Regions from separate parts of the Lentzea sp. NPDC054927 genome, predicted to be linked through region 4. Evidence: riboswitches for the same ligand, from Rfam matches in the RefSeq annotation. Region 4 holds a riboswitch; each other region holds the start of a gene.
What was found. A riboswitch is a leader RNA that binds a small molecule or an ion and turns the genes downstream of it on or off. The one in region 4 is predicted to bind cobalamin.
Positions count from the first base shown of each region.

Region 1: another riboswitch for cobalamin. It lies ahead of ACWGE0_RS17215 (CbtB domain-containing protein); the one in region 4 lies ahead of ACWGE0_RS18265 (putative cobaltochelatase).
Region 2: another riboswitch for cobalamin. It lies ahead of ACWGE0_RS10805 (LPXTG cell wall anchor domain-containing protein); the one in region 4 lies ahead of ACWGE0_RS18265 (putative cobaltochelatase).
Region 3: another riboswitch for cobalamin. It lies ahead of ACWGE0_RS16170 (ribonucleoside-diphosphate reductase subunit alpha); the one in region 4 lies ahead of ACWGE0_RS18265 (putative cobaltochelatase).

Region 1 covers NZ_JBSGXZ010000009.1:224,228-231,383, forward strand. Annotated here, with positions in the region: gene ACWGE0_RS17205 (YbaB/EbfC family nucleoid-associated protein) at 1-404, opposite strand, end outside; gene ACWGE0_RS17210 (CbtA family protein) at 465-1,220, opposite strand; gene ACWGE0_RS17215 (CbtB domain-containing protein) at 1,252-1,440, opposite strand; cobalamin riboswitch at 1,473-1,649, opposite strand; gene ACWGE0_RS17220 ((2Fe-2S)-binding protein) at 1,698-2,348, opposite strand; gene ACWGE0_RS17225 (phosphoribosyl-ATP diphosphatase) at 2,457-2,720, shown strand; gene hisG (ATP phosphoribosyltransferase) at 2,734-3,594, shown strand; gene ACWGE0_RS17235 (antibiotic biosynthesis monooxygenase family protein) at 3,591-3,902, shown strand; gene ACWGE0_RS17240 (phosphoribosyltransferase) at 3,863-4,477, opposite strand; gene ACWGE0_RS17245 (thioesterase family protein) at 4,570-5,340, opposite strand; gene ACWGE0_RS17250 (RecB family exonuclease) at 5,357-6,214, opposite strand; gene ACWGE0_RS17255 (site-2 protease family protein) at 6,288-7,156, shown strand, end outside.
Region 2 covers NZ_JBSGXZ010000005.1:166,299-173,454, reverse strand. Annotated here, with positions in the region: gene ACWGE0_RS10820 (CbiQ family ECF transporter T component) at 1-610, opposite strand, end outside; gene ACWGE0_RS10815 (hypothetical protein) at 607-1,380, opposite strand; gene ACWGE0_RS10810 (hypothetical protein) at 1,377-1,793, opposite strand; gene ACWGE0_RS10805 (LPXTG cell wall anchor domain-containing protein) at 1,793-2,989, opposite strand; adenosylcobalamin-variant (AdoCbl-variant) riboswitch at 3,037-3,108, opposite strand; gene ACWGE0_RS10800 (DUF6461 domain-containing protein) at 3,199-4,761, shown strand; gene ACWGE0_RS10795 (FAD-dependent monooxygenase) at 4,755-5,843, opposite strand; gene ACWGE0_RS10790 (terpene synthase family protein) at 5,944-7,156, opposite strand, start outside.
Region 3 covers NZ_JBSGXZ010000009.1:3,345-10,500, forward strand. Annotated here, with positions in the region: gene ACWGE0_RS16150 (glycoside hydrolase family 97 catalytic domain-containing protein) at 1-1,480, shown strand, start outside; gene ACWGE0_RS16155 (MbtH family protein) at 1,640-1,828, opposite strand; gene idi (isopentenyl-diphosphate Delta-isomerase) at 1,940-2,515, shown strand; gene ACWGE0_RS16165 (ribonucleotide-diphosphate reductase subunit beta) at 2,529-3,515, opposite strand; gene ACWGE0_RS16170 (ribonucleoside-diphosphate reductase subunit alpha) at 3,569-5,944, opposite strand; cobalamin riboswitch at 6,053-6,278, opposite strand; gene ACWGE0_RS16175 (LysE/ArgO family amino acid transporter) at 6,476-7,024, opposite strand; gene ACWGE0_RS16180 (LysR family transcriptional regulator ArgP) at 7,121-7,156, shown strand, end outside.
Region 4 covers NZ_JBSGXZ010000010.1:183,552-190,707, reverse strand. Annotated here, with positions in the region: gene cobO (cob(I)yrinic acid a,c-diamide adenosyltransferase) at 1-607, opposite strand, end outside; gene ACWGE0_RS18265 (putative cobaltochelatase) at 618-2,522, opposite strand; cobalamin riboswitch at 2,561-2,690, opposite strand; gene ACWGE0_RS18260 (threonine aldolase family protein) at 2,730-3,689, opposite strand; gene ACWGE0_RS18255 (TetR/AcrR family transcriptional regulator) at 3,700-4,116, opposite strand; gene ACWGE0_RS18250 (zinc-binding dehydrogenase) at 4,606-5,106, shown strand; gene ACWGE0_RS18245 (hypothetical protein) at 5,090-6,166, opposite strand; gene ACWGE0_RS18240 (8-amino-7-oxononanoate synthase) at 6,210-7,156, shown strand, end outside.

The DNA of each region.
Region 1 (7,156 bases), on a different contig from region 4:
GGGCCGGCAGGAGGTTCGCCGGGCTGCCCGAAGATCTCCTGCTGGGTCTTCATGACCCGCTCGGCGATCGGGATGTCCGTGCCGACGTGGCCCTGCACGATCTCGGCCTGCTGGCGCGCCGCGGCGGCGACGGCCAGCTGCAACGTCGACATCACGGCCTGGGAGAGCTGCGTGGTGCTGAGCCGCTTCGCGTCCTCGGTGAACCGGATTTCCTTGATGGAACCGGACAAACCCGCGACCACCGTCACGGAACGGTCGGGGGACTGGGCGCTGGCTTCCACTGTTCTGAGCTCGGTGCCCATCGCGTCGTACCCGGCGGCACGGGCCTCGGCCGCACGGTTGGCCTGCTCGAAGAACTCGAGCTTCTGACGCATCTCTTCCAGCAACTCGGCGCTGTCAGGCATGCGCCGAACGTACCAATGCCGCCTGGGCGGGGTGGCCGTACCCTCGGCCACCCCACACCATCAGGCGACAGCAGTCTTTTCGACGGCCTTGATCCTGCGCGTGGCCGGGTCGATCAGCAGGCCGAACACCACGCCGAGACCGACGTAGAGCGTGGCGAGCTGGGCGAGCGAACTGAGGCGGAACTGCCACAGCACGTTCACCGGCATGTCCGCGGGGATCGTGTCCGGCGGCGCGGGGAACGCCACGAGGACCACGGCGACGGCCGCGGCCACCGCGAGCAGCACCGCGGTGACCCGCAGCGGCTGCGACTGGGCGCGCAGCTGCTCGGCGAGCCAGCTGGCACCCCACACGATCACCAGACCGGCCACCACCACACCGAGGTAGAGCGCGGTCCGGTAGTTCACCGTCTCCGGGTCGCCCACGGCGGGCGGGTTGGCCGGGTACTTGAGCCACGGCAGCAGCGCCACCGCACCGAACACGGCGGCACCGAACGCGAAACTGCGGCTGAACGGCGTGCGGCCGGCGAACCAGCGCTTCGACAGCGCGTAGGCCGTGGCGAACACCAGCCCGACCGCGATGCCGACGATGACCACGCCGAGCATGCCGCCCGCGATCTGGGCGCCACGGCTGACCAGCTCTTCCTCGCCGCCGTGCGAATGGCCGGCCTCACCGGCGGGTTCCCTGGCCTCCTCGACCGCGAGCGCGGCGCGAATCGGGATCTCGGTCACCAGCAGCTGCACCAGCGCGGAGGCGACACCGGCGATGCCGCCGGCCGCGATTCCGCGCAGCGCAAGAGACTTGTACGTCGTAGTCATGAACTTCCCTGCCCGGGATCAGAGATCGGGATCAGTGGCAGGGGACGCCGAGCGCGTGCCGGCCGTCGTGGAAGAACTCGTGCAGCATCTCGGAACCCGCGCCGAGCGCGAGACCGTTCTCCTGCAAAACCAGGTAGGTGACGATGAGGCCGAGCAGTGCTACTGCGAAGGCCCACTTGGGCACCTGGACGGCGGACAGATTTGCTGCGGGGCTCGTCATGACGGGCTCCTCCATACCTCGTGGAAGTCAACTCTCCTAGCGGCGCCGCAGCCGGTCTCCTGACTCCCGGATCAACGCTGCCCCCGCGTCTTCCCAGCCCCCTCGCGGGGACCAGTGACGTGCTCGGCGGGGATCGCTTCCCGGTCACAGTGGCGAGGACCGCGCCGGATTTTCACCGGCTTCCCGTCACTGCGGCGCGTGCACCGTAAGTTGATCGGTGGCTTAAACACAACCGGCCATAAGAGTTGTCGTGTTCATCACTTCACGAGTGGGCAGTCACCGCACTTCCCACCTGCGGCAACGCGGTAGTAGAGGCAGCACGACCGACGCCGGAACGTGACTTCGCCCGGAAAACTGATGAATTCTCCCGCTTGTTCGAACGGCGGTGCGCTCATGAGCTGTTCACCGCGTTCTTCCGCTTCCTCGGCCGTGAGCATGCGTGCGCGGACAACCATTTTGAGCGCGCCCGCGATGTTCGACATCGCGTTGCCCCACAACAATCCGCGCGCCACCGGCGTGACCGCCTGGATCGCTTCCACCACGGGTTCGAGCGCTTCAGCGGCCGGTGGGCCCAGTCGCGGCTGGTCGATGCGGACGCTCAGGCCGTTGGCTGGATGGTGGTGCCACCACAGGTTCTCGGGCCGGACGTCGATCGGGATGTTCGCGGCGGTGAGCGGGCTGAGCAGCCGCGCGGTGTAGCTGAGGAAGAACAGGCTGGCCGCTACGCGTGGTTCCTCCGCTTTGTACCGGGTCGCGATGGCGTCGATCGTGGTTCTGAGCGCCGGGCCTTCCAGCAGCGCCGTTCCCGGCAGCCACGTGTCGTCCGGACGGCCCACGTCGAGCGCGAAGAACGGGTTGATGCCGCGCACCCGGCGCAACGCTTCGAGCACTTCGGCGAACTCGGACACGGAAGTTCACGCTACCGGGTGTCCATGCAGGACAGATCACGTCCACGGCCTGGGACAGATGCGACCGCGGTGTGGACGGCGGTCCGGGAGATGGGAGGATGTCGTGCCGTGAAGACCTTCGACTCCCTGTTCGCCGAACTGACCGAACGAGCCGCCACCAAGCCGGCAGGTTCCGGCACCGTCGCAGCGCTCGAGGCCGGCGTCCATGCGCAGGGCAAGAAGGTGCTGGAGGAGGCGGGCGAGGTCTGGATCGCCGCCGAGTACGAGTCCGACGAGAAGCTCTCGGAAGAGATCTCGCAGCTGCTGTACCGCCTCCAGGTGCTCATGCTGGGCCGCGGCCTGACCCTCGAAGACGTTTACAAGTACCTCTGACGGAGACTTTCACATGCTGCGCGTTGCAGTCCCGAACAAGGGCGCGCTCGCCGAACGCGCCTCCGCCATGCTGACCGAGGCCGGCTACCGGCAGCGGCACGAGCCGCGCGACCTGACCGTGCTCGACCCCAACAACGACGTGGAGTTCTTCTTCCTGCGTCCCAAGGACATCGCGATCTACGTGGCGTCCGGCGACCTCGACCTCGGCATCACCGGCCGGGACCTGGCCGCGGACTCGGGCGCCGACGACAACGGCTCGTCGGTGCAGGAGCTCCTGGCGCTGGGCTTCGGCTCGTCCACCTTCCGCTACGCGGGCCCTCGCGGCACCGACTGGAAGGTGTCCGACCTCGAAGGCAAGCGCCTGGCCACCGCCTACCCGAAGCTGGTGGGCCGCGACCTCAAGGCCCGCGGCATCAACGCCCACGTGATCCGTCTCGACGGCGCCGTGGAGATCTCGATCCAGCTCGGTGTCGCCGACCTGATCGCCGACGTGGTGGGCTCCGGCCGCACGCTGCGCCAGCACGACCTGGTGCCGTTCGGCGAGCCGATCTGCGAGTCCGAGGCCGTGCTCGTGCACCGCGCCGCCTCGGAGCTCACGTCGGCCAAGAAGCAGCTGACGGCCCGCCTGCAGGGCGTCGTGTTCGCGCAGCAGTACCTGATGCTCGACTACGACTGCCCGCGCGCGTTGCTCGAGGCCGCCATCGCCCTCACCCCTGGCCTGGAGTCGCCGACGGTGGCGCCGCTGGCCGACGACAACTGGGTGGCCGTGCGGGCGATGGTGTCCCGCAAGGAAGCGAACCGCGTGATGGACGAGCTGGCCGAGGTCGGCGCCAAGGCCGTGCTGGCCTCGGACATCAGGTTCTGCCGCCTGTGATCACCGAGCACGCCCTGCTGGACGTGCTGCCAGGTGCCACGGACGAGTTCGAGTGGGCGTTCGGCGAGGCGCGGGAGCTGATCTCCGCCTCGCCGGGCTTCCGCGGCCTCGAACTGCTGAGGTGCCTGGAAACGCCGTCGCGCTACCTGCTGCTCGTGCGCTGGGACTCGGTCGAAGCGCACACCGTGGGCTTCCGGCAGGGGCCGTCGTACGAGCGCTGGTCCGCGCTGCTGCATCGCTTCTACTCGCCGTTCCCGACGGTCGAGCACTACGAGAGCGCGCTGAGCACCTCGTCGTCCGTGGTCTGATCGAAGCTGTCGTACCACCGGCTGACCGCGCCGAAGTGGCGCGGGGTCAGGACGGCCACGATCGGGGTCGTGAACGTGCGCAGCGAGTCCCTGGCCGCCACGGGGACCGCCAGCGTGACGCTCTTCGGTTCGTGTTTGCAGATCCAGTGGAGCGCGGCTCTGGCGGTGACGCCGGTGGCGAGGCCGTCGTCCACGAGGATCACGTCGCGGTCCTTGATGGTGAGCGGTTTGCCGCCGCGGTACAGAGTGGTGCGTCTGGCGGCTTCGGCGCGTTCCTCGTCGCAGGTGCGGCCGAGTTGTTCCTCGGTGAGGTTCAAGGCTCTGAGCACTCTGGCGTCGTAGATGGGTTCGCTGTCCGCCGTCACGGCTCCTACGCCGTACTCCGGGTGGCCTGGAGCGCCGATCTTGCGCGCCACCACGACGTCCAGTTCGGCGTTCAGGTGCGTGGCCACTTCTTTGGCGACCGGGACGCCGCCGCGGGGGAGGCCCAGGACGAGCGGGTCGTGCCACGGCTGGGTGGCGAGTCGCGCGGCGAGGGCGCGGCCCGCTTCCTGCCGGTTCGCGAACCTCTTCACAGTCCCGCTGACGCTACGCCTTCTCCTGCTCGGCCGGTGCCAGCCAGAAGGGGAATCACGAAGCCGCAGCGGGCAGCCCGATCGTCACGCGGTCAGCGCTCGCGGACGAACAGCGCCTGCGCCGTTGTGCCCACCGGCCCCTCCACGTCGTGCACCACGCTGGTCGCGAGCCCGACCCCGTCCGGCCCGATGGTCGTCCGCGCGTCCATCCCCACCCACTCGCCGACAGGCTGCCGGTGCAGGTGGACGGTCAGGTCGGTGTTGATGGCGTACCACTTGCGAATGTCCACACGGGACGAAACGCCGCTGGCCGAGTCCACCACGGAGAACAGTCGCTCCAACGGCGAAGGCTCGAACCCTTCGACCACGGCGACGCGCGGGCGGGCCCACACCTGGGCGTCGCCCGGGGTGAAGATGCCGCCTGACACGGAAAGCCACTCGACGGCGGCCAGGTAGCCGCCGCCCCAGAAGTCCGGGATCTCCATCGGCACGGCGGATGTGGGCGGTGTCATCGCTGGGGCGTCGCCTCCCGCTACGGCTGTGGTGTCCGAGTCGACGATGCGCCAGGCACGCGCCGTCAGCACCGCGCGGCCTTCGTGGGACAGCGAGGCCGCCAGCAGTTCCACGGAGCGGCCGGGGCGTTCGACCGAAGTGGACACCGTCAGGTCGGCCACCGGGACCGGGCCGAGTACCTCGAAGGTCACGCGGGCCAGGGCGGACGACGGGTTGCCCAGGGCCAGCAAGGAGCGCACCAGCAAGGCGGAAGGCGGGCCCAGGTGCTGGCTGTCCGGGCCCCACGGGCCGACGGTGTGCTGGGTGGAGCGGAAGGTGTTGTCGCCCAGAGGCTCGTAAAAGGCGGTCATGTCGTGGTCCTGGCGATCAGTCGCGGTCCTGGAGGGGTTCGGTGTCGTCGGGTTCCGGCCAGCCGGGGTAGGGCGGCGGGGTGCCGTCGAAGGCCGGGCAGAAGGCTTTGTGGTCGCAGTAGTCGCAGAGGCGGCTGGGGTTCGGGCGGAAGTCGCCGGTCGGCGCCGCTCGCATGATGGCCTGCCAGATGGCGTCCAGGGTGCGTTCGAAGCGGGCGAGTTCCGCCTCGTCCGGGGTGTAGGCGAGGGCCTGGCGGTCGGCCAGGTACATCAGGCGCAGCTGGCGGGGGACCACGCCGCGCAGCTTCCACAGGACCAGGGCGTAGAACTTCATCTGGAACAGGGCTTTGGCCTCGCCGATCTCGCGAGGGGCCGCGCCCGTTTTGTAGTCCACGACGCGGATTTCACCCGTCGGGGCCACGTCCACGCGGTCGATGTAGCCGCGCAGCAGGACGCCGGACGGGAGTTCGGACTCGACCAGCAACTCCCGCGACTCGGGCTCCAGGCGGCGCGGGTCCTCCAGACCGAAGTAGCCGTCGAGCAGTTTGGTGGCCGACGCCAGCCACTCCTCCTCCTCGGCGCCGCCCTGCTCCTCGAACAACGTGGAGAACTCCGGGCGTTCGGCCTTCACCCGTTCCCACGCCGGCACGATCATCGTGCGGGCTCGGTCCGGAACGCGTTCCGCCGCGGGCAGGGCGAAGAGGTCTTCGAGCACCGCGTGCACCACGGTGCCGCGCACCTGCGCCTTGGTCGGCCTCTCCGGCAGCCGGTCGACGGCGCGGAACCGGTAGAGCAGCGGGCACTGCTTGAAGTCCCCTGCCCTGGAGGGCGACAGCGCGGGCCTGCGCAACGTGGTGCTCATGGTTCGCACCATAGGACAGGGGTCTGACAATCCTGGGAACCGGCACCGAACCGCGAGATCACACCCACCGCTCTACAGTGCACCCGTGGCCGCGCGGATCAGTGAGAGAGAGGGCGGCCTGCTGCTGTTCCGGGTGGCGGGCATCCCCGTCGTGCTCGCGCCGTCGTGGTGGATCGGCTCGGCGATCGTGGTGGCCTTCTACGCGCCGCTCGTCGACGACCTCGCCCCCGGCACGCCACCGGGGGTCGGACTTCTCCTGGCGGCGTTGTTCGCCATCTTCCTCGGTCTCTCGGTGCTGGCCCACGAGCTGGGTCACTGCGTTGCGGCGTTGCGGCTCGGGTTGCCGGTCAGGAGACTGCGGCTGTACCTGCTGGGCGGGCTGTCGGAGATCATGCGCACGCCCGGCAAACCCAGCCACGAGGGCGTGGTCGCGGGTGCGGGGCCGCTCGTGTCGGTGGCGCTGGCGATCATCTTCGGCGTCGGCGCGCTCGTGATGGAACCGGGCGACGTCGTGTGGGTGCTGGTCTTCCAGATCGCCGCCGCGAACGTCGCCGTCGCCGTCTTCAACCTCCTGCCCGGCCTGCCGCTCGACGGCGGCAGGATCGTCAGAGCAGGCGTGTGGGCCGCGACCGGGCAACGGGCGATGGGTACGCGTGTCGCCGTGGTCGGTGGTTTCGTCGTTGCCATCGCACTGGTCGCGTGGTCGCTCTACGGCATCGCGGAAGGCGCGGAAGATCGTTGGCTGCGCTTCGGCGTGTGCGTGCTGACGGCGTGGGTCGTCGTCGCCGGCGCGAGGAGCGAGCTGGCCAGCGAACGGCGCCGTACGTGGCCCGCGGGCCTCACCCTCGCCGACCTCATCCGGCCGGTGCTCCAGCTGCCGGCGGAAAGCCCCGTCGCGGACGCGCTGAGCACGTCGGCAGGCCGGGGCGTGGTGCTGGTCAGGGCGGACGGGGT
Region 2 (7,156 bases), on a different contig from region 4:
GCACCAACGACCGTTCGAGGGCGTCTTCCAGCACCGGCACCAACATCGTGCGGATCGCCTTCGCACCACGTGCCGTGTCGCCGCGGAGCTGACGAGCCCTGCGCACCGACCGTGCGGACGCGACCAGTTGTGGGGCAACGGTCAGCGCCACCACCACGGCCACGCTCACCTCGTACAACGCGGCGGGAAGTGAGCGCAGCAGGCGTTTGGGATTCGCGAGGGCGTTGGCGGCACCGACACAGCTGAGGATCGTCGCGAGCAGCAAACCCTGGTACAGCGCGAAAACCAGGCCTTCCGCGGAGACCGGGCCGCCGATCCTGATGCCCTGGGCCCAGTCCGGGAGCGGGATCTGGGGCAGGGTGAAGAGCACGGTCGGGCCCGCGATCCCGCCGAGGAACATGTGCAGGACCACGCGCAGACCGATGACCAGCAGGCCGAACTTCAGGAACACGCCGTAGGTTCCTGCCCACGGCGTGTTCGCCCGGCAGGTCACCACGACCACGCCCGCCACGGCGAGGATCAGGCCCAGCATCAGCGGGTTGGTGGTGCGGCTGGCGGCGGTGGCGAGGCCCAGGGCCCAGAGCCACCACGCGCCGGAGTGGAGCCTCACTCGGCTTCCGCACCACGCCGACGGCGTGCGACCACCAGCCCTGCCACGACGAGTGCCGCGATCAGCAACACACCGATCGCGGTCCACAACCAGCCGGATCCGGACTTCTCTTCCGCCTGCTGCGCCTTCTCCTCCACAGCCGCCGACATCTCCCCCGCCGCCACCGACGACGACACGGCCGATGAAGGTGTCGAAGAAGGAGCCGCCACCGAAGACGACGTTGCAGCTGCCGAAGAACTGGGCGGTGCAGTGGTAGTTGTTGTCACCGCAGGCGGTTGCTGGGCCGGAGGTTGCCCCACCGGCGGCGGTTGCGGCGCGGGCGGCTGAGGCTGAGGTGCCGGAGCAGCGGGCGGTGCGATGCCGGGCTGTTCTCCCGCACCGAACGCCCAGCCCTCAACGGTTCCACGGGCCGGCACGTAGGTCGCCGCGCCCTGGTTGCTGTACGTCCAGGAACCACCGGCGGGCGCGTGCCAGTACGACCAGTAGGCCGTGGCGGGCGAGGTGTTGACGCACTTGTCCGCGTCCGCGCCGGGCTTTCCGTTGATGCGGCAGACAAAACCCTGCTGCCGGGATGCGTAGGTGTAGCCGAACCCGGCCGCCGTCAGCGCCGCCACCCCCGACGACGGACTACCCGACGCACAACCCTGTTGCACGCCTCCCCCGAGACCGCGATAGTCCACGACGACCGTCACGCCGTCACAGCCCGCCGCGTGCGCCGGCACCGGTACGAACGCGGCTACCAGTGCCAGCGCGACGAAAAGCCTTTTCACGGAGTGGCTGCCGGGGCGACGCCCGCGCCGAACGCCCAGCCCTCGACGGTGCCCGGCTCCGGGTTGTAGCTGCCGGCGCCCGAGGTGCTGTAGGTCCAGGTGCCGCCGGGCGTGGCGTGCCAGTACGACCAGTACGCGCTGGTCGTGGGCGCGGTGCACGGGTTCGGCAGCAGGTTGATCCGGCACACGAAACCGGGCTGACGCGGCACGAACGAGTACGTGAAGCTCGCGTCGGTCAGCGCCTGGAGGCCGGTGGCCGGGTCGGTCGTGGTGCATCCGGTCTGGACGCCGCCGCCCAGCGCGGCGAAGTCCACCACCACCTTCACACCCGCGCAGGGAACGGCGGAGGCGGCGGGAGACGTGACCACGAACGTGCTCGCGAGCAGGGCGAGGACGGCAAGCATGCGGCGCATCAGGCACCAACCTTCCGACGACGTGAAACGACGAGCAGGACGGCACCGGCGAGCACCGCGAAGGAACCGAACAGGGTCAGCGGCACGGCGTTGTCGGGACCCGTGACGGCGAGCGGCGGATCGGCCGGAGCCTTGGGGCCGGCAGGAGCGGGCACGGTGGGCGACGGAGTTGGCGAAGGAGAAGGAATGGTCGTGCAGTCGATCGCCGGCACACCAGCGGAAGCCGACGACGCCGAGACGTCGGCGAGGCTCACCCGAGCCAGGCCGAGCATCGCCTGGGTGGTCGCGCGCACCGCCGGGTACAGCTCGAAACCCGCGCTGTCGTAGGCGACCGCACCGCGTTGCGCCTCCGGTCCGGCACATCCGACCTGCAGCGACTTCAGGTACGCCACGGCCTTGTCCGCCGACTCTGCCCGGCCACCGGCGACCAGTGCGCCGACCGCGAGTCCGGTGCTGTTGGAGTTCGACCCTGCCGTCGCCGACGGGAACCCGCCGTCCGCCTTCTGCTGCGCCACGAGCCAGGCCAACGCCTTCGGTGACGCGGACTTCTCACCCACGGCCAGCAGTGCCTGCAGCACCATCGCCGTTCCGTCCACATCGGACTTGCACGTCGGCTGCCCGAACGCGATCGGGAACCCGCCGTCCGGGCACTGCGTGGAAACCTGGTACGCCAGCCCCTTGTCGAACGGCAGAGCAGCGCGCTTCAGCACGATGATCGCCAACGCCTGCGTGAACGCGTTGGTCTGGTCCCACTCGGGATCGGTCTTGTCGCGGTACCGGCCCGACTCCTCCTGCAGCACCGAAAGCCGCTTCAGCAGGTCGACGCCCGCGAACTTGTGCGGATCGGTGCCGAGCGTCTGCGCCACCAGCGCCAGCTTCACCAGGCCACCGACGTACGACTCGGCCTCACCGTCTCCGACCAGGAACGCCAGCTGCTCGGGCTGAGCCAGCCAGGCAGCGGCCTTGGTGGCGGTGGACTTGCCGACCCCGGCCGCCGCCAGCGCGTACACGCCGTCCGCGGTCAGCCCGGGATCGACGAGATCAGGGCCCTTGAGCAGGTGGTCGCCGCCGATGAACTGGCCGGTCAGCCACGTACCGGCAGAAGGCGCGGCCGCGGTGTCTTCAGTGGCCTGCGCCTGCGGTGTCGCCACGAGCACGGCCGCGATGATCGCGACCAGCACGGATGTCCGTCTCACTACGCCTCCCTGCCCCGCGGTCCTCGACGGGGTTGGTGGAGCTACCGCGCGCCACGGGCAGTCGGACTATCACCGTTGCGGGTCAGTGCCGGAATTTCACCGGCTTCCCCCGCGGCGTGCGGATGCTGTTGTCAACCCAGGATCGTGCGGGAGGGATCAATCCGAGTCAAATGGCTGTGAGCTGGGCCATCCACCGGCACAATCGCGGTGTGGGGGAATTCGAAAACATGATCATGGCCGCGGTACCGTCGATCGAGGCGCTCATCCCGGCCGCTCCAGCCGCCGAACTGGGCAGGTACGAACCGCGCCAGTGGACCGGTCGCCCCGACTACGGCACGCCCGTCCAGCGAGCGCTCGACGACTTCGCGAGGCTGACCGCGGAGCGGTTGCTCGGCGCGCTGGAGCTGGGCGTGGCCGGGCTGACGCTGACGGCGCCGGCGACGGTGGTGGCCGGCCTGCAGCCGCTCCCGGACGGCAGCCTCTTCTCGCTCATCTCGTCCAACGACCAGAGCGCGCTCAAGACACCGGTCTCCATGATCACGGCGGTCCACCGCGGCGCGACCGAACTGGTCACCGAACACGTGCGGTCGATGGCGGGGCTGCTCGACCTCGGTGAGGTGAGCGGAGACGAGGCCTCGATCATCGCCAAGCACGGCGCAGCGCATCTCGCACTGGCCGTGGCGGTGTCGGCGGCGGTGCTGCGGGCGATCGGCACGCCGACCGCGACCGACCCGGTGGGGATCATCGGTGTCGCGATCGGCGTGACCGCGCTGCTGTTGCCGTCGATCCCGAAGCCTCCCGCGTACGAGCAGGCGGTGCTGGAGAAGCGGAGGGCCGAGTACATCGGCTCGTCCTGGCCGACGAACGTTCCGGTGTTCGGCCACGAGTTCGTGTTCGTGGAACAGCCGAGTCTCGACAATGCGGACTTCGGGGCCACCGGACTCGTGGCAGCGATCAGCACCGGGTTCGCGGTGCGCACCGGGATAGAGGAAGGCACGGTGCCGGTGTCCGTCCGGGTGGTGCTCGACGTCCCCGGTGAGGAGGAGATCGGGCACTGGGACGAGGTGGCCGAGACGAGCTTCACGGCCGAGGAGGGTGACGCTCGGCTCGGTCATGGCGGAATGCCGCCGTGGCCGGGCGAGTTCCGCGTCCGGGTGCACGCACGTGGACGGGACGGGGACGACGAGGAACGCTACGAGCTGTTGATCTGGCCGGAGCCCCACTCAGAACCGTTGGTGCGCAAGAAGACGGATCGCGTCGGCCATCTCCTGCGCGGTGAACCCGCCCCCGAGGTCAGGATCCCGCCGGAGGCCGGGCTGCGGTGGCTGCCCGCGCTGCTCGGTGAGGCAGCGACCGTCACCGTCGTCAACGGTCTCGACGTCGACGACGTGGTCGACGACTTCGAAGAGGACTCCATCGCCGTGGAGATCGACGGCGGAACCGTGGTGGTGGAGTGCAACAACTACGTCGGCTCCCAACGAGAAGTGCTGGAACGCTTGTCCCGCAACGGAAAGGCGGCCAGCCTCTTCTGGAACGTCAACGCCGTCAGGCGGCTGTCGTTCGCCCGCGACGGGCAGCTGATCTCGTCCGAGGAACCGTGGGAGGAAGCCGACTTCGGCGACGACCCGGAGGTCGCCGCCGCACTCGACGGACTCGACTTCGACGACTGGCGGCACACCAACGCGAAGGGGATCACGGCGGTCACCCGCTTCACCGGCAGGGTGCTTCCGGAGGACGATCTCACCGCCGCGATCCAGGACATGTATCAGTAGCTGGGAAGACTGAGGCTGTTCACCACCTCGGCGAAGTCGTCGCCCGGTGCGCCGCCCCGCTCCTGGTTGCGCAGCGCCATGTCCTGGTTGGCCGTCACGTACGGCCGCAGGATCTCCTCGTAGCGCTGGAAAGCCGTGGAAGGATCGTCGCGGAGTTCGCCGGCGAGCACGTAAGCGCCCACCAACGCCATGCTGGTGCCCTGACCGGACAACGGCGAACCGCAGTAGCCGGCGTCACCCAGCAGCACGACGTTGCCGCGCGACCAGGAGTCCATCCGGATCTGGCTCATCGAGTCGAAGTGGAAGTCTGGCGCCTCCCACATGTGCTTCAGCGCGGTCGGCCACGCCCAGCCGGCGTCGGCGAACTTCTCGGCGAGCAACGCCCGTTGTGCGTCGACGTCGCGGTAGTCGAACGAGACCTCGCCGTTGAAACCCATGTAGACACGGCATTCCGCGTTCGAGCGGGCGCTCATGATGCCGCCGCCTACGACGTCGCCCTGCTGGAAGGTCTGCCAGTGGTCGAGGTTCAGGAAGTTCGGCGCGGTGAAGACGGCCAGGTTCATGCCGAGGTGGCTGATGAACTCCGATTCCGGGCCGAACGCGAGCCGGCGGACGTTGGAGTGCAGGCCGTCGGCGCCGACGATGACGTCGAAGTCGCGGGGCGCGGCCTTCTCGAACGTGACGCGGGTGCCGTCGATCGAGGTGATCGTGTCGTCGAACAGGTACTCCACGCCGTCGACCGCGTCGAACAGCATGTTCGCGAGGTCGTCGCGCAGGAGCTCGACGTCGGGGCTCTCCAGGTCGCCGCCGCTGAGGGTGTGCGTGGTGGAGCGGAACAGCTCGTTGCCCTCGGCGTCGACCATGTTCATGCCGCGCATGTTGGTGTCGAACGACTTCAGTTGGTCGCCGAGCCCCATCCGCTCGATGACCTCCAGCGCCGGGCCGCGCACGTCGATCGCCTGGCCGCCGGGCCGCAGACCGCGCGCCCGCTCCACCACGGTGACGGTGAAGCCGTAGCGGCGCAGCCAGTACGCGAGCGCGGGTCCGCCGATGCTGGCGCCGGAGATCAGGACGTTCTTCATGGTGTTGCCCCCTGTGAGTCGGTGTTGCCCACAAGGTGCCGACCGGCGCTGACCGTCCACTGACCAAACGTGGCCGGCGACGGTCAGCCGCGGTCAGGGGTCAGGTCCGGGCGGTGATCCTGGCCGCCGAGGTGCCGAGTCCCGACGGGCCCTGGTGGAACGCTCCGGCCAGCAGGTGGGCGTTCACCGGCGTCTTCAGCTCCTCCTCGCCGTAGCGCGAGGTTTCCTTGTGCCAGTTGACGATCCCGACGATCCAGTCCTTCAGCTCGTCCGCGTACCGGGCCAGCGACGCACGCGTGGCGTCGTCGAGCGACAGGTCGTCGCAGAGCTTCGGCAGGTCGGTGTCGGCGGACCTGACGAACTGCGCGAGCCGGGCGTCCATGAGCTTGTAGGTGATCTCGAACGCCCGGGACTGGGACACCCCGAGGAAGCTCTCGATCACCCGCACCATGTTGTGCACCTCGCCCTCGTACTGGATTTCCTTCAGGTACGAGGTGACGTCGTTGAGCATGCAGCAGTAATCCATGGCCGACCGTTCCATGGTCTGCACGACCCGCGTTCCCCAGATCTCCTGCGGCACCGTCGTCGAATGCGAAAAGCGGCTCAGCGAGGTCGTCAGCTCGGAACCGAACGTGGATCGGCGCATTTCCAGGTAGTCAACGGGGTCGGGAACGCGGTTCTGCTGGATGTTCACGACTTCCCACACCCACGCGTCGAGCATCGCGTCGAGGGTCTCCCGGAACGTCTTCCGGAAATGTGCCGGCATCGGTGTCGCGGTCTTGAGCCACAGGTCCGCGAGCGCGCGCTCGGTGGCGTTCGCCGGGACGAGCTGCGGGACGAGGTCGAGCGGCAGGCACTGCTTGAGCCGGATGGTCTGCGCCTTCAGCCCCACGAGGTCCCTCAGGCGTCCGAACACCCACGGGTAGACGTCGTCGGCGTAGGTGCCCCAGGTCAGCCAGGCCCCCGACAGGAACAGCTCGGACGGCGTCGCGTCCGGGTCCAGTCCGGCCGAGCACAGCGGCAGGTCGAAGCCGCGGTGCTTGGCCTCGTCCCAGATGCCCTCGCTGTGCAGGCCCATCTCCCGGCCCCAGCTGATGACCTCCTCGCGCGCCTGGTCGAGGTGCGGGGAGAGGGTCAGCGGGAACGGGAAGTGGAACGGCACCTCGTACGGTTCGACGACCTTGGGCGTGTTGGAGAACTGCTTCAGCCGTTGCGGCATGGTCTTGACGTACGAACCGAGGATGTTCGCCGCGGACATGCCGAGCGGGGTGTCCGCCTGAACGAGGCCCTTGTTCATGTACCGCGACGACCGC
Region 3 (7,156 bases), on a different contig from region 4:
GCCGTGGCTGCAGAAGTGGGGCGTGCGGGGCCTGAAGATCGACTTCATGGACTCCGACGGCCAGGAGCGGTACCGCTGGTACGACGACATCCTGCCCGAGACCGCCCGCATGCACTTCCTGATCAACTTCCACGGCGCCACGCTGCCGCACGGCCTGCACCGCACCTGGCCGCACGTCATGACGACCGAGGCCGTGCACGGCGCCGAGAAGTCCAGCGGCCTCACCACCGGCCACATCACCGCGCTGCCGTTCACCCGCAACGTGGTGGGAGGCATGGACTACACGCCGGGCGGCTTCCACCGCACCCGCGCCAACACCGACGCCGGCGAGCTCGCGCTGTCCGTGCTGTACGAGTCGGGCGTGCAGAACCTCGCCGGGCGCCCGGACTCCTACGACGCCCGCCCGCTCGTGCGCTGGTACCTGGAGCAGACGCCGACCGCGTGGGACGAGACACGCCTGTTGTCCGGCCGTCCCACCGAAAGCGCCGTGATGGCGCGGCGCAGCGACGACCGCTGGTTCGTCGGCGGCGCGATCGCGGGGGAAGCCCGCACGCTGGACCTGCCCGCGCTGGGCAAGGGCCGTTGGCTGGTCGAGGTCGTGCGCGACGGTACTGCCGGCCTGGTGAAGGAAACCCATGTCACCGACCAGAAGCTGACCATCCCGGTCGCGAAGGACGGCGGATTCGTCGCCCTGGTCTGCCGTCCGGATCGCGACACCTGTGCGCGACCGACGTACGGCATCCCGTCGACGACGGTGGTGACCACGCCGGAACTCGTGTCCGTGCAGCCGGGTCAGACGTTCGAGATGAGCAGCACCTTCACCAACACGTCGAAATTCTCGCTGTACGACGTGACTTTCGCGCCGCGCGTGCCGTCCGGCTGGAGCGCTTCCGGTGCTGTGCGGGCGTTCCGGGTCGCGCCGGGGGAGTCGTTGAGTGGCAGGTGGACCGTGAAGGTCGGCGCGAATCCCGTGGTGGGACTGACGGACGTGCCCGCGGTGGCGCAGTTCAAGCCCTACCACCGGTTCGGCTCCACCGTCGCGGCGGAGAAGGCGACCCGCACGCACGTGTGGAAGCCGTTGCCCGCCGGGCAGTCCTACGTCGCGGGCAACGACCGTTCCGTCGAGGGCAGGACCCTGACGACCGGCGGGGTCCGGTTCGGCAAGGGCATCGGCACGACCCCCGCGGACAGGAACTTCGAGCTCGGGACGTGCACGAGGTTCGACGCGACCGTGGGCGTCGACGACGAGGTCGACGGACGGGTGGACCGCGCGGCGGGTGCCGGCGGCTCGGTGGTGTTCGCCGTCGTCGGTGACGGCCGAGTGCTCTACGAGAGCGCGCTGCGCAGGTCCGTCGACCCGGCGCTGCCGGTCAGCGTCGACGTCAGCGGGGTGAAGTCGTTGACGTTGCGGGTGACCGACGGCGGTGACGGCACCAGCCTCGACAACGCGGTGTGGGGTGACGCTCGGATTACCTGCTAGTGGCGCGACTCAGCACGTTGGCGAGGTAATCCACGCTCAGCAGGGCACCTCGCGGCACCGCCCCCACGCCCCCATACATCCAGTATGAGGACGTGGGGGCGGCACCACGATGCGCCCGTCTGACCGCGAATTCCCCCGGCAACGTGCTGAGCCCCACCACTAGGCGGCCAACGGCAGGTCGGCGCGGGCGACGTGCACGTAGTCCAGGCAGGACTGCCGGGACGCGACGCCGTGGACGACCTGCCAGCCGGCGGGCACCTGCAGCACCGCGGGCCAGATCGAGTACTGGCCCGTCGGGCTGACCAGCACCAGGAACATGGTGTGAGCCTGAGCGAACGGGGAAGTCATGACCTCAGGGTGACGTGGGACACCTAGGGCGCGGCTATCTCTACGCTCAAGCTCACTCGGACGCGTGGTTCCCGATCTTGGCCCGCGTGTGATTACGTGGTGCCCGTGACTGTGGAACAGGTGGTCCTCCTGGCCGAGGACGGTTCGGCCATCGGCGTCGAGGACAAGGCAGTGGTGCACCACGCGGACACCCCGCTGCACCTGGCGTTCTCCAGCTACGTCTTCGACTCGGCCGGCCGCACCGTGCTCACCCGCCGGGCGTTGCACAAGAGGACCTTCCCCGGTCTGTGGACGAACACCTGCTGTGGCCACCCGCTTCCTGGCGAGGACATGGCACAGGCCGTGCTGCGTCGTCTGCAGGACGAGCTCGGCATGAAGTGCTCCGAACCCGAGCTCCTGCTGCCTGGTTTCCGCTACCGCGCCGTGATGGACGGTGTCGTCGAGAACGAGATGTGCCCGGTGTTCCGGGTGCTGTCCGACGACGAGCCCGATCTGAACCCGGACGAGGTCGATTCGACCGAACGGGTGGCGTGGACGGAGTTCGCCGCCAGCGTTCTGGACGGCACGCGCGAGATCTCGCCGTGGTCGAAGCTGCAGGTCGCCGAACTGGTGAAGCTGGGGCCCGATCCGCTGGCATGGCCGGTCGCGGACCGGGCCGGGCTCCCTCAGGCCGTGCAGCTCGCTTGACGAACGGCCGGGCTCACCACTCCAGTGAGCCGCCGTTCTGGTACTCGATCACGCGGGTCTCGAAGAAGTTCTTCTCCTTCTTGAGGTCCATCATCTCCGACATCCACGGGAACGGGTTCTCCGTCTGCTCCCACACCGGCTCCAGGCCGAGCTGCGCGCACCGGCGGTTCGTGATGAACCGCATGTACTGCTCGCACGACTCGGAGTTGAGGCCCAGGATCCCGCTCGGCATGGTGTCGCGGCCGTACGCGATCTCCAGCTCGCACCCCTCCGCGAGCATCGTCCGCACCTCCTTCTGGAACACATCGGTCCACAGGTGCGGGTTCTCGATCTTGATCTGGTTGATCGCGTCGATGCCGAAGTTCAGGTGGATCGACTCGTCGCGCAGGATGTACTGGTACTGCTCGGCGACGCCGACCATCTTGTTGCGCCGGCCCAGCGACAGGATCTGCGCGAACCCGGTGTAGAACCACATGCCCTCGAAGACCACGTAGAACGCGACCAGGTCCTTGAGGAACGCCTGGTCCGTCTCCGGCGTGCCGGTCCTGAACTCCGGGTCCTCCAGGTGCTGGGTGAACTGCAGCGCCCACGCGGCCTTGTCCGTGATGGACGGGATCTCCCGGTACATGTTGAACAGCTCGCCGTCGTCCAGGCCGAGCGACTCGCAGATGTACTGGAACGTGTGGGTGTGGACGGCCTCCTCGAAGGCCTGGCGCAGCAGGTACTGGCGGCACTCGGGGTTGGTCAGGTGCCGGTACACCGCGAGCACGATGTTGTTGGCCACCAACGACTCGCTCGTGGCGAAGAAGCCGAGGTTCCGCTTGATCATGCGGCGTTCCTCGTCGGTCAATCCGTTCTTGGACTTCCACAGGGAGATGTCGGCCTGCATGGACACCTCGGTCGGCATCCAATGGTTGTTGCAGCCGGCCAGGTACTTGTCCCACGCCCAGTGGTACTTGAGCGGCAGCAGCTGGTTGACGTCGGCACGACAGTTGATCATCGCCTTGTCGTCGACGCTGACCCGTGCCGCGCCGGCTTCGATGATGTTCTCGGTCACTGGCAGGCCTCGCACTCGGGATCGGTGATGGAGCAGTTCGGGTCGGTGACGGCGACGGGCGAAACGGCGTTGAGCTTGCCGTCGGTGCCCTGCAACGTGGACTTCTCCACGTGCGTCGCGCTCTGGGTGCGCAGGTAGTACGTGGTCTTCAGGCCGCGCACCCACGCCAGCTGGTACATCTCGTCGAGCTTGCGGCCGCTCGGCGCGGCCAGGTACAGGTTCAGCGACTGCGCCTGGTCGATCCACTTCTGCCTGCGCGAGCCCGCCTCGATCAACCAGGAGCTGTCGATCTCGAACGCCGTGGCGTACAACGCCTTCAGGTACGGCGGCACCCGGTCGATCGCGCCGAGGCTGCCGTCGTGCAGCTTCAGGTCCGAGATCATCCGCTCGTCCCACAGCTTGCGCTGCTTGAGCGCCCGCACCAGGTCCGGGTTGATCACGGTGAAGTCGCCGGACATGTTCGACTTCACGTACAGGTTGCGGTACAGCGGCTCGATCGACTGGTTCACACCGGTGATGTTCGCGATGGTCGCGGTCGGCGCGATCGCCATGACGTTCGAGTTCCGCATGCCGCGCTCGACCTTCTCGCGGACCTTGCCCCAGTCCAGAGTGGTCTCGCGGTTCTGCTCCAGCTCACCCTCACCGCGGGTCCGGGCCAGGATCTCCACCGAGTCGATCGGCAGGATCCCTCGTGACCACAGGGATCCCTCGAACGACTGGTAGGCACCGCGTTCCTGCGCGAGGTCAGCGGACGCCTCGATGGCGTAGTAGCTGATCTCCTCCATGCTGCGGTCCGCGAACTCGACGGCTTCGTTGCTGGCCATCGGCATGCCGAGGGTGAACAGCGCGTCCTGGAAGCCCATCAGCCCCATGCCGACCGGCCGGTGCTTGAGGTTGGAGTTCCGCGCCTCGGGGATCGTGTAGTAGTTCACGTCGATCACGTTGTCGAGCATCCGCACGGCCGTGCGCACGGTCTTCTCGAGCCGCGCGTGGTCGATGCCGTTCTCGTCGACGTGCTGCGCGAGGTTGACGGAGCCCAGGTTGCAGACCGCGACCTCGTCGACCGTGGTGTTCAGCGTGATCTCGGTGCACAGGTTCGACGAGTGCACGACACCGCTGTGCTGCTGCGGCGACCGCAGGTTGCACGGGTCCTTGAACGTGATCCACGGATGCCCGGTCTCGAACAGCATGGTCAGCATCCGCCGCCACAGGTCCACAGCAGGCAACCGGCGGAAGACCTTGATCTCGCCGTTGTCCGCCTTCTCCTCGTACGCGCGGTACTTCCGCGCGAACTCGTCCCCGAACGCGTCGTGCAGGTCCTGCACCTCGTCCGGCGAGAACAACGTCCACTGGCCGTTCGCGCGGACCCGGCGCAGGAACTCGTCCGGCACCCAGTTCGCGGTGTTCATGTCGTGCGTGCGGCGGCGCTCGTCACCGGTGTTCTTGCGCAGGTCGAGGAACTCCTCGACGTCGATGTGCCACGTCTCCAAGTACGCACACACCGCACCCTTGCGACGCCCGCCCTGGTTGACGGCCACTGCGGTGTCGTTGGCAACCTTGAGGAACGGCACGACGCCCTGCGACTTGCCGTTGGTGCCCTTGATGTGCGCACCGATGCCGCGCACGGGGGTCCAGTCGTTGCCCAGACCGCCGGCGAACTTGCTGAGCAGCGCGTTGTTGCTGATGCCGTGGAAGATGCCGGCGAGGTCGTCGTCCACGGTGGTCAGGAAGCACGACGACAGCTGCGGGCGCGTGGTGCCCGAGTTGAACAGGGTGGGTGTCGAGCACATGAAGTCGAACGACGAGAGCAGCTCGTAGAACTCGATCGCGCGGGCGTCGCGGTCGTCCTCTTCGAGGGCGAGGCCCATGGCGACGCGCATGAAGAACGCCTGCGGCAGCTCGTAGCGGCGGTCGTCGTGGTGCAGGAAGTAGCGGTCGTACAGCGTCTGCATGCCCAGGAACTGGAAGTTCAGGTCGCGCGAGGCGTCGAGCGCGGCGCCGAGCCGGGCCAGGTCGTAGTCGGCGAGACGGGGGTCGAGCTGGCCGAACTCGATGCCGTAGCGGACGAACTCGGCGAAGTAGGACGGGTAGCGCTCGGTCATCTCGGCGTGGGACAGCGGGATGCCGCAGGCCTCGGCGCGCAGCTTGTCCAGCAGCAGCCGGGCGCTGACGTAGGAGTAGTCCGGGTCGTGTTCGACCATCGTGCGGGCGGCCATGATCGGCGCCAGCGCCAGTTCGGCGTCGGTGATGCCGTGGTAGAGATTCCGCTTGGTCTCGGCCAGAACCGCCTCGGCGGATGCGTTGGGCAGGTCGGCACACGCTTCGTTGACGACCCCAGATAGCCGATCCAATGACGTTTGGCGGTCGGGCACGTTCTCTCCTCGCGAGATCAGCCACGAGGAAGCGCATGCGCACGCCAGTGAAGACACCACTGGTGCACACAGCCGCCCTCCCTCGGGGCACCGTGTCGTGCGCGCAGGCTTGCGCGCACACCAATGGCAGGTCTTCGGACTCGTGGGCGCCGTGCTCGAACCTTCGGGCTCGCGCCTACCGGCCGTCGCTTCCCAGGTCCGGGGACCCAGTGCTTGGTTGACGGCTTTCGTTCCCACTCACCGCTGCGGGGCAGTCCTGGATTCGCACCAGGTTCCCTGTTGCCTCACCGACCCCGTTGCGCCAAGTCGGTGAACCACCAGCGCGGCAGATACTACATGTAGGGGTGGGGCCTTGATCGCCACCCAACATGCGCGTGTCGTGGGTTATGGTCATCGGCGTGGGTGATCTTCGGCCTCGGGTCGTCTTCGGTGCTCTGGTCAGTGCGGGGCTCGCTTCGACGTCCCTTTTCGTCGGGGCCGCGGCGCCCGTGGCGAGCGGTGTCCTGGCCGTGTCGGCGGTGCTGGTGATGATCACCACCCGGAGATCAGGGCGACCCCGAGACTGATCATCACGGCGGCGATCAGGCCGTCCAGGACCCGCCACGCGCGGGGCTTCGCGAACAGCGGGCTGAGCAGCCGGGCGCCGAACCCGAGCGCGACGAACCAGGTGATGCTCGCGGTGACCGCGCCGACTCCGAAGAGCCACCGGCCGGCCGCGATGGAGCCGAGCAGCAGCAGCGTGTCCAGGTAGACGTGCGGGTTGAGCCACGTCAGCGCGAGCGCGGTGAGCACTGGGCGGCTCGAAGCGCTGTCGGCAACGCTCATGGAGCCCGGTTTGAACGCCCGGCGCGCCGCCAGAAACCCGTACCCCAGCAGGAAGAGCCCGCCGACGATCGCGGCGATGGTGATCGCCTGCGGCCACTTGCGGACGATCGCGCCGAACCCCGCCACGCCCACCGCCACCAGTATCGCGTCCGAGATGGCGCACACCGCGACGACCTTGGCCACGGCTTGACGTCGAAGTCCTTGGCGCAGCACGAAAGCGTTCTGCGCGCCGATCGCGACGATCAGGGTCATCATGGTGCCGAAGCCGAGCAGCAGGTCAGTCACACCTTCGACGGTATTGACGCAGCATTGATGAGACCAGCTAAAGATTCTTACGTAGCATTAGCAGCCATGATGGACCTGGACCTGGTGCGCACCCTGCTCGCG
Region 4 (7,156 bases):
CGATCCCCCGCTGGCCCTTCTGGCCCGCGTCCATCGGGTGCTTGACCTTGGTCATCTCCACCACGAGGTCGGCGGCGGCGATCAGCTTGTCCGGCGCGTACCTGCCGGTGATCACGACGTGCTGGTGACCCGGCCTGTTCGCCAGCGTCTCCACCACCTCGTCGACGTCGATCCAGCCCCAGTGCAGCGGGTAGGTGAACTCGTCCAGCACGTAGAAGCCGTGGCGTTCGGCGTTGATCCGGCGGGCGATCTCGGCCCAGCCCTCCTGCGCGGCGGCGGCGTGATCGTCCTCGGTGCCATGCTTGCGGGTCCAGGACCAGCCCTCGCCCATCTTGTGCCACTCGACCGCGCCGCCCTCGCCGGTCTCGTCGTGCAGCCGGCCGAGCGCCTTGAACGCGGACTCCTCGCCCACCTTCCACTTGGCGGACTTCACGAACTGGAACACGCCGATGTCCCAGCCCTGGTTCCAGCCGCGCAGCGCCATGCCGAACGCCGACGTCGACTTCCCCTTCATCTCACCGGTGTGCAGCATCAGCAACGGCCGGTTGCGGCGCTGGCGGGTGGTCAGGCCGTCCTTCGGCACCTCGGTGGGTTGTCCTTGAGGCACTGGATTCTCCTTATGCGGCCCGGACGACGCCGGCGAGGTGGTCGGCGCTGAGCTGGTCGAGACGGACGCAGGTGCCCTGCAGGGCTTCCGCGATCTTCTGCGCGAGGCCGAGCCGGACGTGGCCCTGTTCGCAGTCCACGACCACGACAGCGGTCTGTTCGAGCAGGCCGGCGGCCTTCAGGGCGTCCTTCATCGGGTCTCCACCGAGGCCGCTGGACGTCGCGCGGCCGTCGGTCAGCAGCACCACGAGCGGACGCTTCTGCGGGTCGCGCAGCCGTTCGATCTCCAGGACGCGGTGGGCCTTGAGCAGTCCGTCCGCGAGCGGGGTCCTGCCGCCGGTGCGCATCTTCTTCAGACGGGTGGCCGCCGCGTCGACGGAAGTCGTTGGCGGCAAAGCGACTTCGGCCTGGTTGCCGCGGAACGTCACCACGCCGACCTTGTCCCGGCGCTGGTAGGCGTCACGCAACAAGGACACGACGGCGCCGCTGACGGCCGACATCCGCTGCCGTGCCGCCATCGAGCCGGAGGCGTCGACGACGAACAGGACGAGGTTCGACTCCTTGCCTTCCCTGACCGCCTTGCGGAGGTCTCCCGCGGTGAGGAGGAGTCCGGGGCCGCTGCGGCCGCGCGCCTGCTGGTGCGGTGCCGCGTTGGTGAGCGTGTCGACGAGGTGCAGACCGTTGCCGTCCACTTTGGACGACCGCACGATCCGGCCGGTGCGGGCACGGGCCCTGGAACGCTTGCCCGGCGCGCCTTCGCCGACTCCGGGCACCTCCAGCAGCCGTGCCTTGAACGCGGGCGCGGGTTCCGGTGCCGGACGGTCCTGCGGCGCGTTTCCGTTGCCCGCGGGGCCTTCCTGCGGTTCGGGCAGGTCGCCACCGCCGGGGCCGTCGTCGTCCGGGCCCTCCTCCGGTTCTTCGGCGTGCTCGGCTGCCTGGCGCATCGCGTCCTCGAGCTGCTGCTCCTCGATGCCGGGCTCGTCGAACGGGTCGCGGCGGCGCCGATGCGGCAGGGCGAGCCGGACCGCGACCTCGACGTCGGTCTCCTCGACCTGATCCGCACCTCGCCAGGCGGCGTGCGCGGTGGCGGCGCGGGCGACGACGAGGTCCGCACGCATGCCGTCGACCTCGAAAGCCGCGCAGACAGCGGCGATCCGGCGCAGTTCACCGTCCGGAAGGGACACAGCTTTGAGCTTCTCGCGGGCGTGCTCGATCTGCCGCTTGAGCGCCGCGTCTTCTTCAGCCCACTTCGCCGCGAACGTCACGGGGTCGGCTTCGTAGGCCAGCCGGCGCCGGATCACCTCGGTGCGGACGCCGACGTCACGCGCCGCCTTCACCGCCACGGTCAGCCCGAACCGGTCGAGCAGCTGCGGCCGCAGCTCGCCCTCCTCCGGGTTCATGGTGCCGACCAGCAGGAACTGGGACGGGTGCGAGATCGACACGCCTTCGCGTTCGACGTGCGCGCGCCCCATCGCGGCGGCGTCCAGGAGCAGGTCGACCAAGTGGTCGTGCAGCAGGTTGACCTCGTCGACGTAGAGCACGCCCCGGTGCGCGGCGGCGAGCAGACCGGGCTGGAACGCCCGCACGCCCTCGGTCAGCGCCTTCTCCAGGTCGAGCGAGCCGACCAGGCGGTCCTCGGTGGCGCCCACGGGCAGTTCGACCAGCTTGGCCGGACGGCGTTCAACATTCTCGTGCGGCGCGTCCGGGCAGTCGGTGCTGCCGGGCACGCAGCCGAAACGGCAGCCCTGTGAGAGGTCGAGTTCCGGCAGCAGCGCGGCCAGGGCACGCACGATCGTCGACTTCGCGGTCCCCTTCTCGCCGCGCACGAGAACACCGCCGATGCCGGGATGCACGGCGTTCAACAGGAGGGCCAGCCGGAGGTCGTCATGTCCGACGACAGCCGAAAAGGGGTACATGCTCGGCGAAGTCCTTCCTCGGGTGTCCACGCCCGCGGTCGGTGATCAAGAGAGGGGCGAGTTCCTGACTCCCGGCTTCTCCTTCAGACCGGTCACAGTCGCGGGACGGCGCCGGATTCGCACCGGCTTCCTCGCACTCCCCTCACAGCCCCGGCATCGTCGCATTTCGCACCCGCGCTACCAACAGCCAGGTGAGCGACATCGCCCTCAGAGCAGGCTCTGGAACTCCGCCCAGGCCTCCCGGACCTCGTCAGCGGTCCATTCCAGCGCGGGCGCGGCCACGGTGATCTCGGTCTTGGCGAGCGTGCCGTCCCGCCAGAACGAGCCGAGGAACTTGCCGCTCAGCTCCGTCAGCAGCTTCGGGTCACCCGGTAGGTGCAGCGCGAACTGGTGGGTGTGCGGCTCCGGCAGGCCCATCGCCCCGGCCACGACCTTGGCGTGCTCGACGTAGCTGCCGAGCTTCGGGAGCACCGTGTCCAGGCCGTGCATCGCGGACAACGCCGCCGGCCACTGCTGAAACAGCATGCCGCCGTACCGGTGCCGCCAGACACGTGCCTGGTCGACGAAGTCCTGGCTGCCCGCGAGCGCCGCGCCGGACATGCCCTCCAGCGACTTGTAGAACGAGACGTACACCGAGTCGAACAGACCGGCGATCTCCGGCAGCGGCTTGCCCAGCCCGAACGTGCTCTCCCACAGCCGCGCGCCGTCGAGGTGCACGACCGCGTCCCGTTCGCGGGCCTGATCCACCAGCGTGGTCAGCTCGTCCCAGGTAGGCAGGACGAACCCGGCCTCGCGGTCCGGCACCTCGAGCAGCAGCGTCCCGTACGGCTCAGGACAGGTGGCCACCTCGGAGTTCGGCACCTTGATCGGACGCAGCCCGGACAGCACGGTCAGCGCGTCGTCCTCGTGGTTGAGCGGATGCGCCTGCGGGTGCATCGCGACGATCGGGTTGTGCGTGCGGTCGGCCCAGCACTTGAGCGCGATCTGCTGCGCCATCGTCCCGGTCGGCACGAACAACGCGGCCTCGGTGCCCAGCAGCTGCGCGACCCGCTCCTCCAGCGCGCCCACCGGGCCGCCGTCGCCGTAGCGGTCGGGCTCGACGTCCGGCACCGGGCCGAGCTCTTCGAGCAGGGTTCGCTTCGTGACTCCGGAGAGCTGGCGGTTCAACACCCCAGCATCAAACCTCAGCCGCGAGCGCGTCGGCGAGCGAGATAACGCCGGCCCGGATGTCAAAGGCGGTCATGCCCCGGTCGAGCAGGAACGCAATGTGCTCTCCCCTCAACACGGCGAGCAAGGCGTGTGCTTTGAAGGCCGAGCCGACCAGCTTCGCGAGCCGCTTCACGACGATGTCGAAGTGAACGTCGCCGGTGAGCGTCTTCGAACGCTCCAACGCGATGACCAACGGCAAAGAGGCCAGCACGTGGTCGAACAGCGTTCTGGCGAACTCCGCCGCGGTGCGGGCTTCCAGCGAAGCGACGTTGATCCAGGACGCCGCCGTCTCCCCCACGACGGCCTCCACCAGTGCCGACTTGTCACCGAATCTTCGGAACACGGTTCCTTTACCCACGCCGGCCGCCGCCGCGATGTCGTCCATCGACACTGCCTCGATGCCGCGTTCACAGATGAGGCCGGTGGCCGCCGCCAGAACGGCGGCGCGGTTGCGGGAGGCATCGGCACGTTCCATTCCAGCTCCTCGGCATAGGCGGACTGCCAGTCCGCACCGTATTGAGCGGACCGGTCGTCCGCTTGGTGGAGGACCGGTCCGGACCGGCAGTCCGGTGCCACCAGGACGACCGGACCAACGGTCCGCCGAGGCAAGGACGGCAACCGGACCGCGAGTCCGCTGGCGACGCCCGGACTGGCAGTCCGGTTGGCCTCGTGGGTCAGGCGGACCGGCAGTCCGCTTGCCAGGCGTGATCACGGCCACGGAGGTCCGGTCGAGCGGACCGGCAGTCCGGTTGCACATTGCCGACGCTGCGGGACTGGCGGTCCGTTTGACCGTGGCGGCGGCACGGACCGGTAGTCCGATTCATGGCATCGGATCCGGACCGGCGGTCCGGCGACCAGCGACCACGAAGCGCTGTTGCGGCAAGGCACCACCGCGGTCGCCGCGGCCAAGGCCGCTCGCATCCGGCCTGGCGACCGCGTGCTGGTCGAAGCGGCGTCCGGTGGCGTCGGCAGCCTGCTCGTCCAACTCGCGGAACGGGCAGGCGCGACCGTGCTCGCCGCATCCAGCAAGGGCGGGCTCGGCTACGACTGGGACGGCCTCGAGCCGGTCGACGTCGTGTTCGAGTCCATCGGCGGCGCCGTCGGAAAACGAGCGTTCGAGCTGCTCGAGGATGGCGTCGGACGCATGGTCGTGTTCGGGTTCGCCAGCGGTGAGCCGTTGGACGTGACGGCCGGCGACGTCTTCCGCAAGGGCGTCGCGGTCATGGGACTCCCCCGCGACGTGACACCGGAAGAGGTCTTCAGCCACCACCTGAAGCCGGTACTCGGCGAGGTCTACCAGCTCGAAGAGATCGCCGAAGCCCACCGAGCACTCGAAGCCCGCACAACGACGGGCAAGCTCATCGCGCGACCGTGACCGACTTCGGCGCGCGGAACGACAGCAGGTTGAGCCACTCCGGATCGTCACCGACCAGGTGCAACGACGGCTCGTGCTCCGCCACGGTCCGCAAGGTCACCGCGGCCTCCAACCGCGCCAGCCCGGCGCCGAGGCAGAAGTGGCGGCCGTAGCCGAACGCGAGGTGGCGAGGGTCGTTCTCCTTGCCGCTCAACAACAACACGAGCTCCGCACCGGCAGGGACGCGCACACCGGACAGCACGACCTCACGGGCAGTCAGGCGCCTCCAGGTCACCACGGGCGTGTCGGTCTGCAGGACGTCCTCCACGAACGACTCGGCGACGTCGGGCAACGGCAGACGAGCCCACAACGCGCGGTCCTGCAGTGCACGACGCAACGCCGTGGACAACAACTGAGTCGTCGTCTCCTGGCCCGCGATCAGCAGGAAGTAGCAGAGTCCGGCGGAGTCCTCGGCGGACACGCCGGCGTCGGCCAGAGCGCAGAACAGTTCGCCGTCACGGGCGTGGTAGCGCTTGATCAGCCATTGGTGGAAGTCGCCGACGTCGTCGACCAGTTCCAGCTGACGGTCGCGGGAGATGTTGCCCCAGAAGAACTCCAGCGATCCGGAGCTCCAGCGCTTGAGCGTCGGGACGTCGACGTTCTCCAGGCCGAGCAGCTCCATCAGCACGATGGCGGGCAGGTCCCAGGCCAGGTCGCGGACAAGATCGAGCCGGTTGAGATCCGCGCCACCCAGCCGTTCCGAAACCAGCGAGCGGATGCGAGGCTCCGCGGCGGCGACCCGAACCGGCGTGAAGAACGACGCGACGAGTTTCCGCAGGCCGGCGTGGGACTCGGAGCCGTTGTTCGCGAGCGTCGGCGGCAACGAGAAGCGGGCCCTCACCAGGGTGCGCAACGCGGTGGGTGCGACCGGCGTGACGGCGGTCAGGGCGTTGTCGGGCAGGAACGTGACCGGATCGGCCAGGACGGCGCGCACGTCGTCGTAGTCGGACACCACCCAGCGGCCGTCGCAGAACTGCACCGGCGAGGTGAGTTCGGCACGCGTGAAGGTGAACAGGTCCACAAGCGGCACGCTAGTCGGCGGATGGGAGACTCAGTCGGTGACCGTGAGCACAACTGAGGCGATTTCCAGTGGTGGTGAGTCGACGTTCGACTGGATCGACGTCCGCTCTGAAGCGCGCGCCAAGGCGGGTCTGACCAGGCGGCTGCGGCCGCGCACGGCGGACTCGACGGATCTCGACCTCGCCAGCAACGACTACCTGGGCCTCGCCAAGGACAAGCGCGTCGCGGGTGCCGCGGCCGCCGCCACGCTCAAGTGGGGTGTGGGGTCCACGGGATCGCGCCTGGTCACGGGCTCGACGGAGCTGCACGCCGAGCTGGAGTACGAGCTCGCGAACTTCTGCGGGTCGCAGTCGGCACTGGTGTTCAGCAGCGGGTACATGGCGAACCTGGGCGCGCTCACGGCGCTCACCGGTCCCGGCACCGCGATCGTCGCCGACCAGCACATCCACGCCTCGCTGATCGACGGCACGCGCCTGTCCAAGGCGGACGTCGTGGTCGCCGGTCACTGCGACGTCGGCCAGGTCCGGCACGCGCTGGAGACCCGCGGCAAGCGGCGCGCGATCGTCGTCACGGACTCGGTCTTCAGCGTCGACGGCGACACCGCCCCGCTCAACGAACTGCACGAGGCCTGCCGCGCGACCGGTGCGGCGTTGGTCGTCGACGACGCGCACGGACTCGGTGTCGTCGGGCCCGGCGGCCGCGGCGCCGTGGCCGAGGCGGGCCTCATCAGGGCACCGGACGTGATCACCACGCTGACGCTGAGCAAGTCGCTCGGCGCACAGGGCGGCGCGGTGCTCGGCCCGAGCCGGGTGATCAAGCACCTGATCGACACCGCGCGCACGTTCATCTTCGACACCGGCCTCGCGCCGAGCAGCGCGGCGGCGTCGCTGGCCGCGATCAAGATCCTGCGCGAGGAGCCGGACCGTCCCGAGCGCGCGCTGACCGTGGCGCACGATCTGAGCAACCGCCTGAAGGAAGCCGGTTTCCAGGT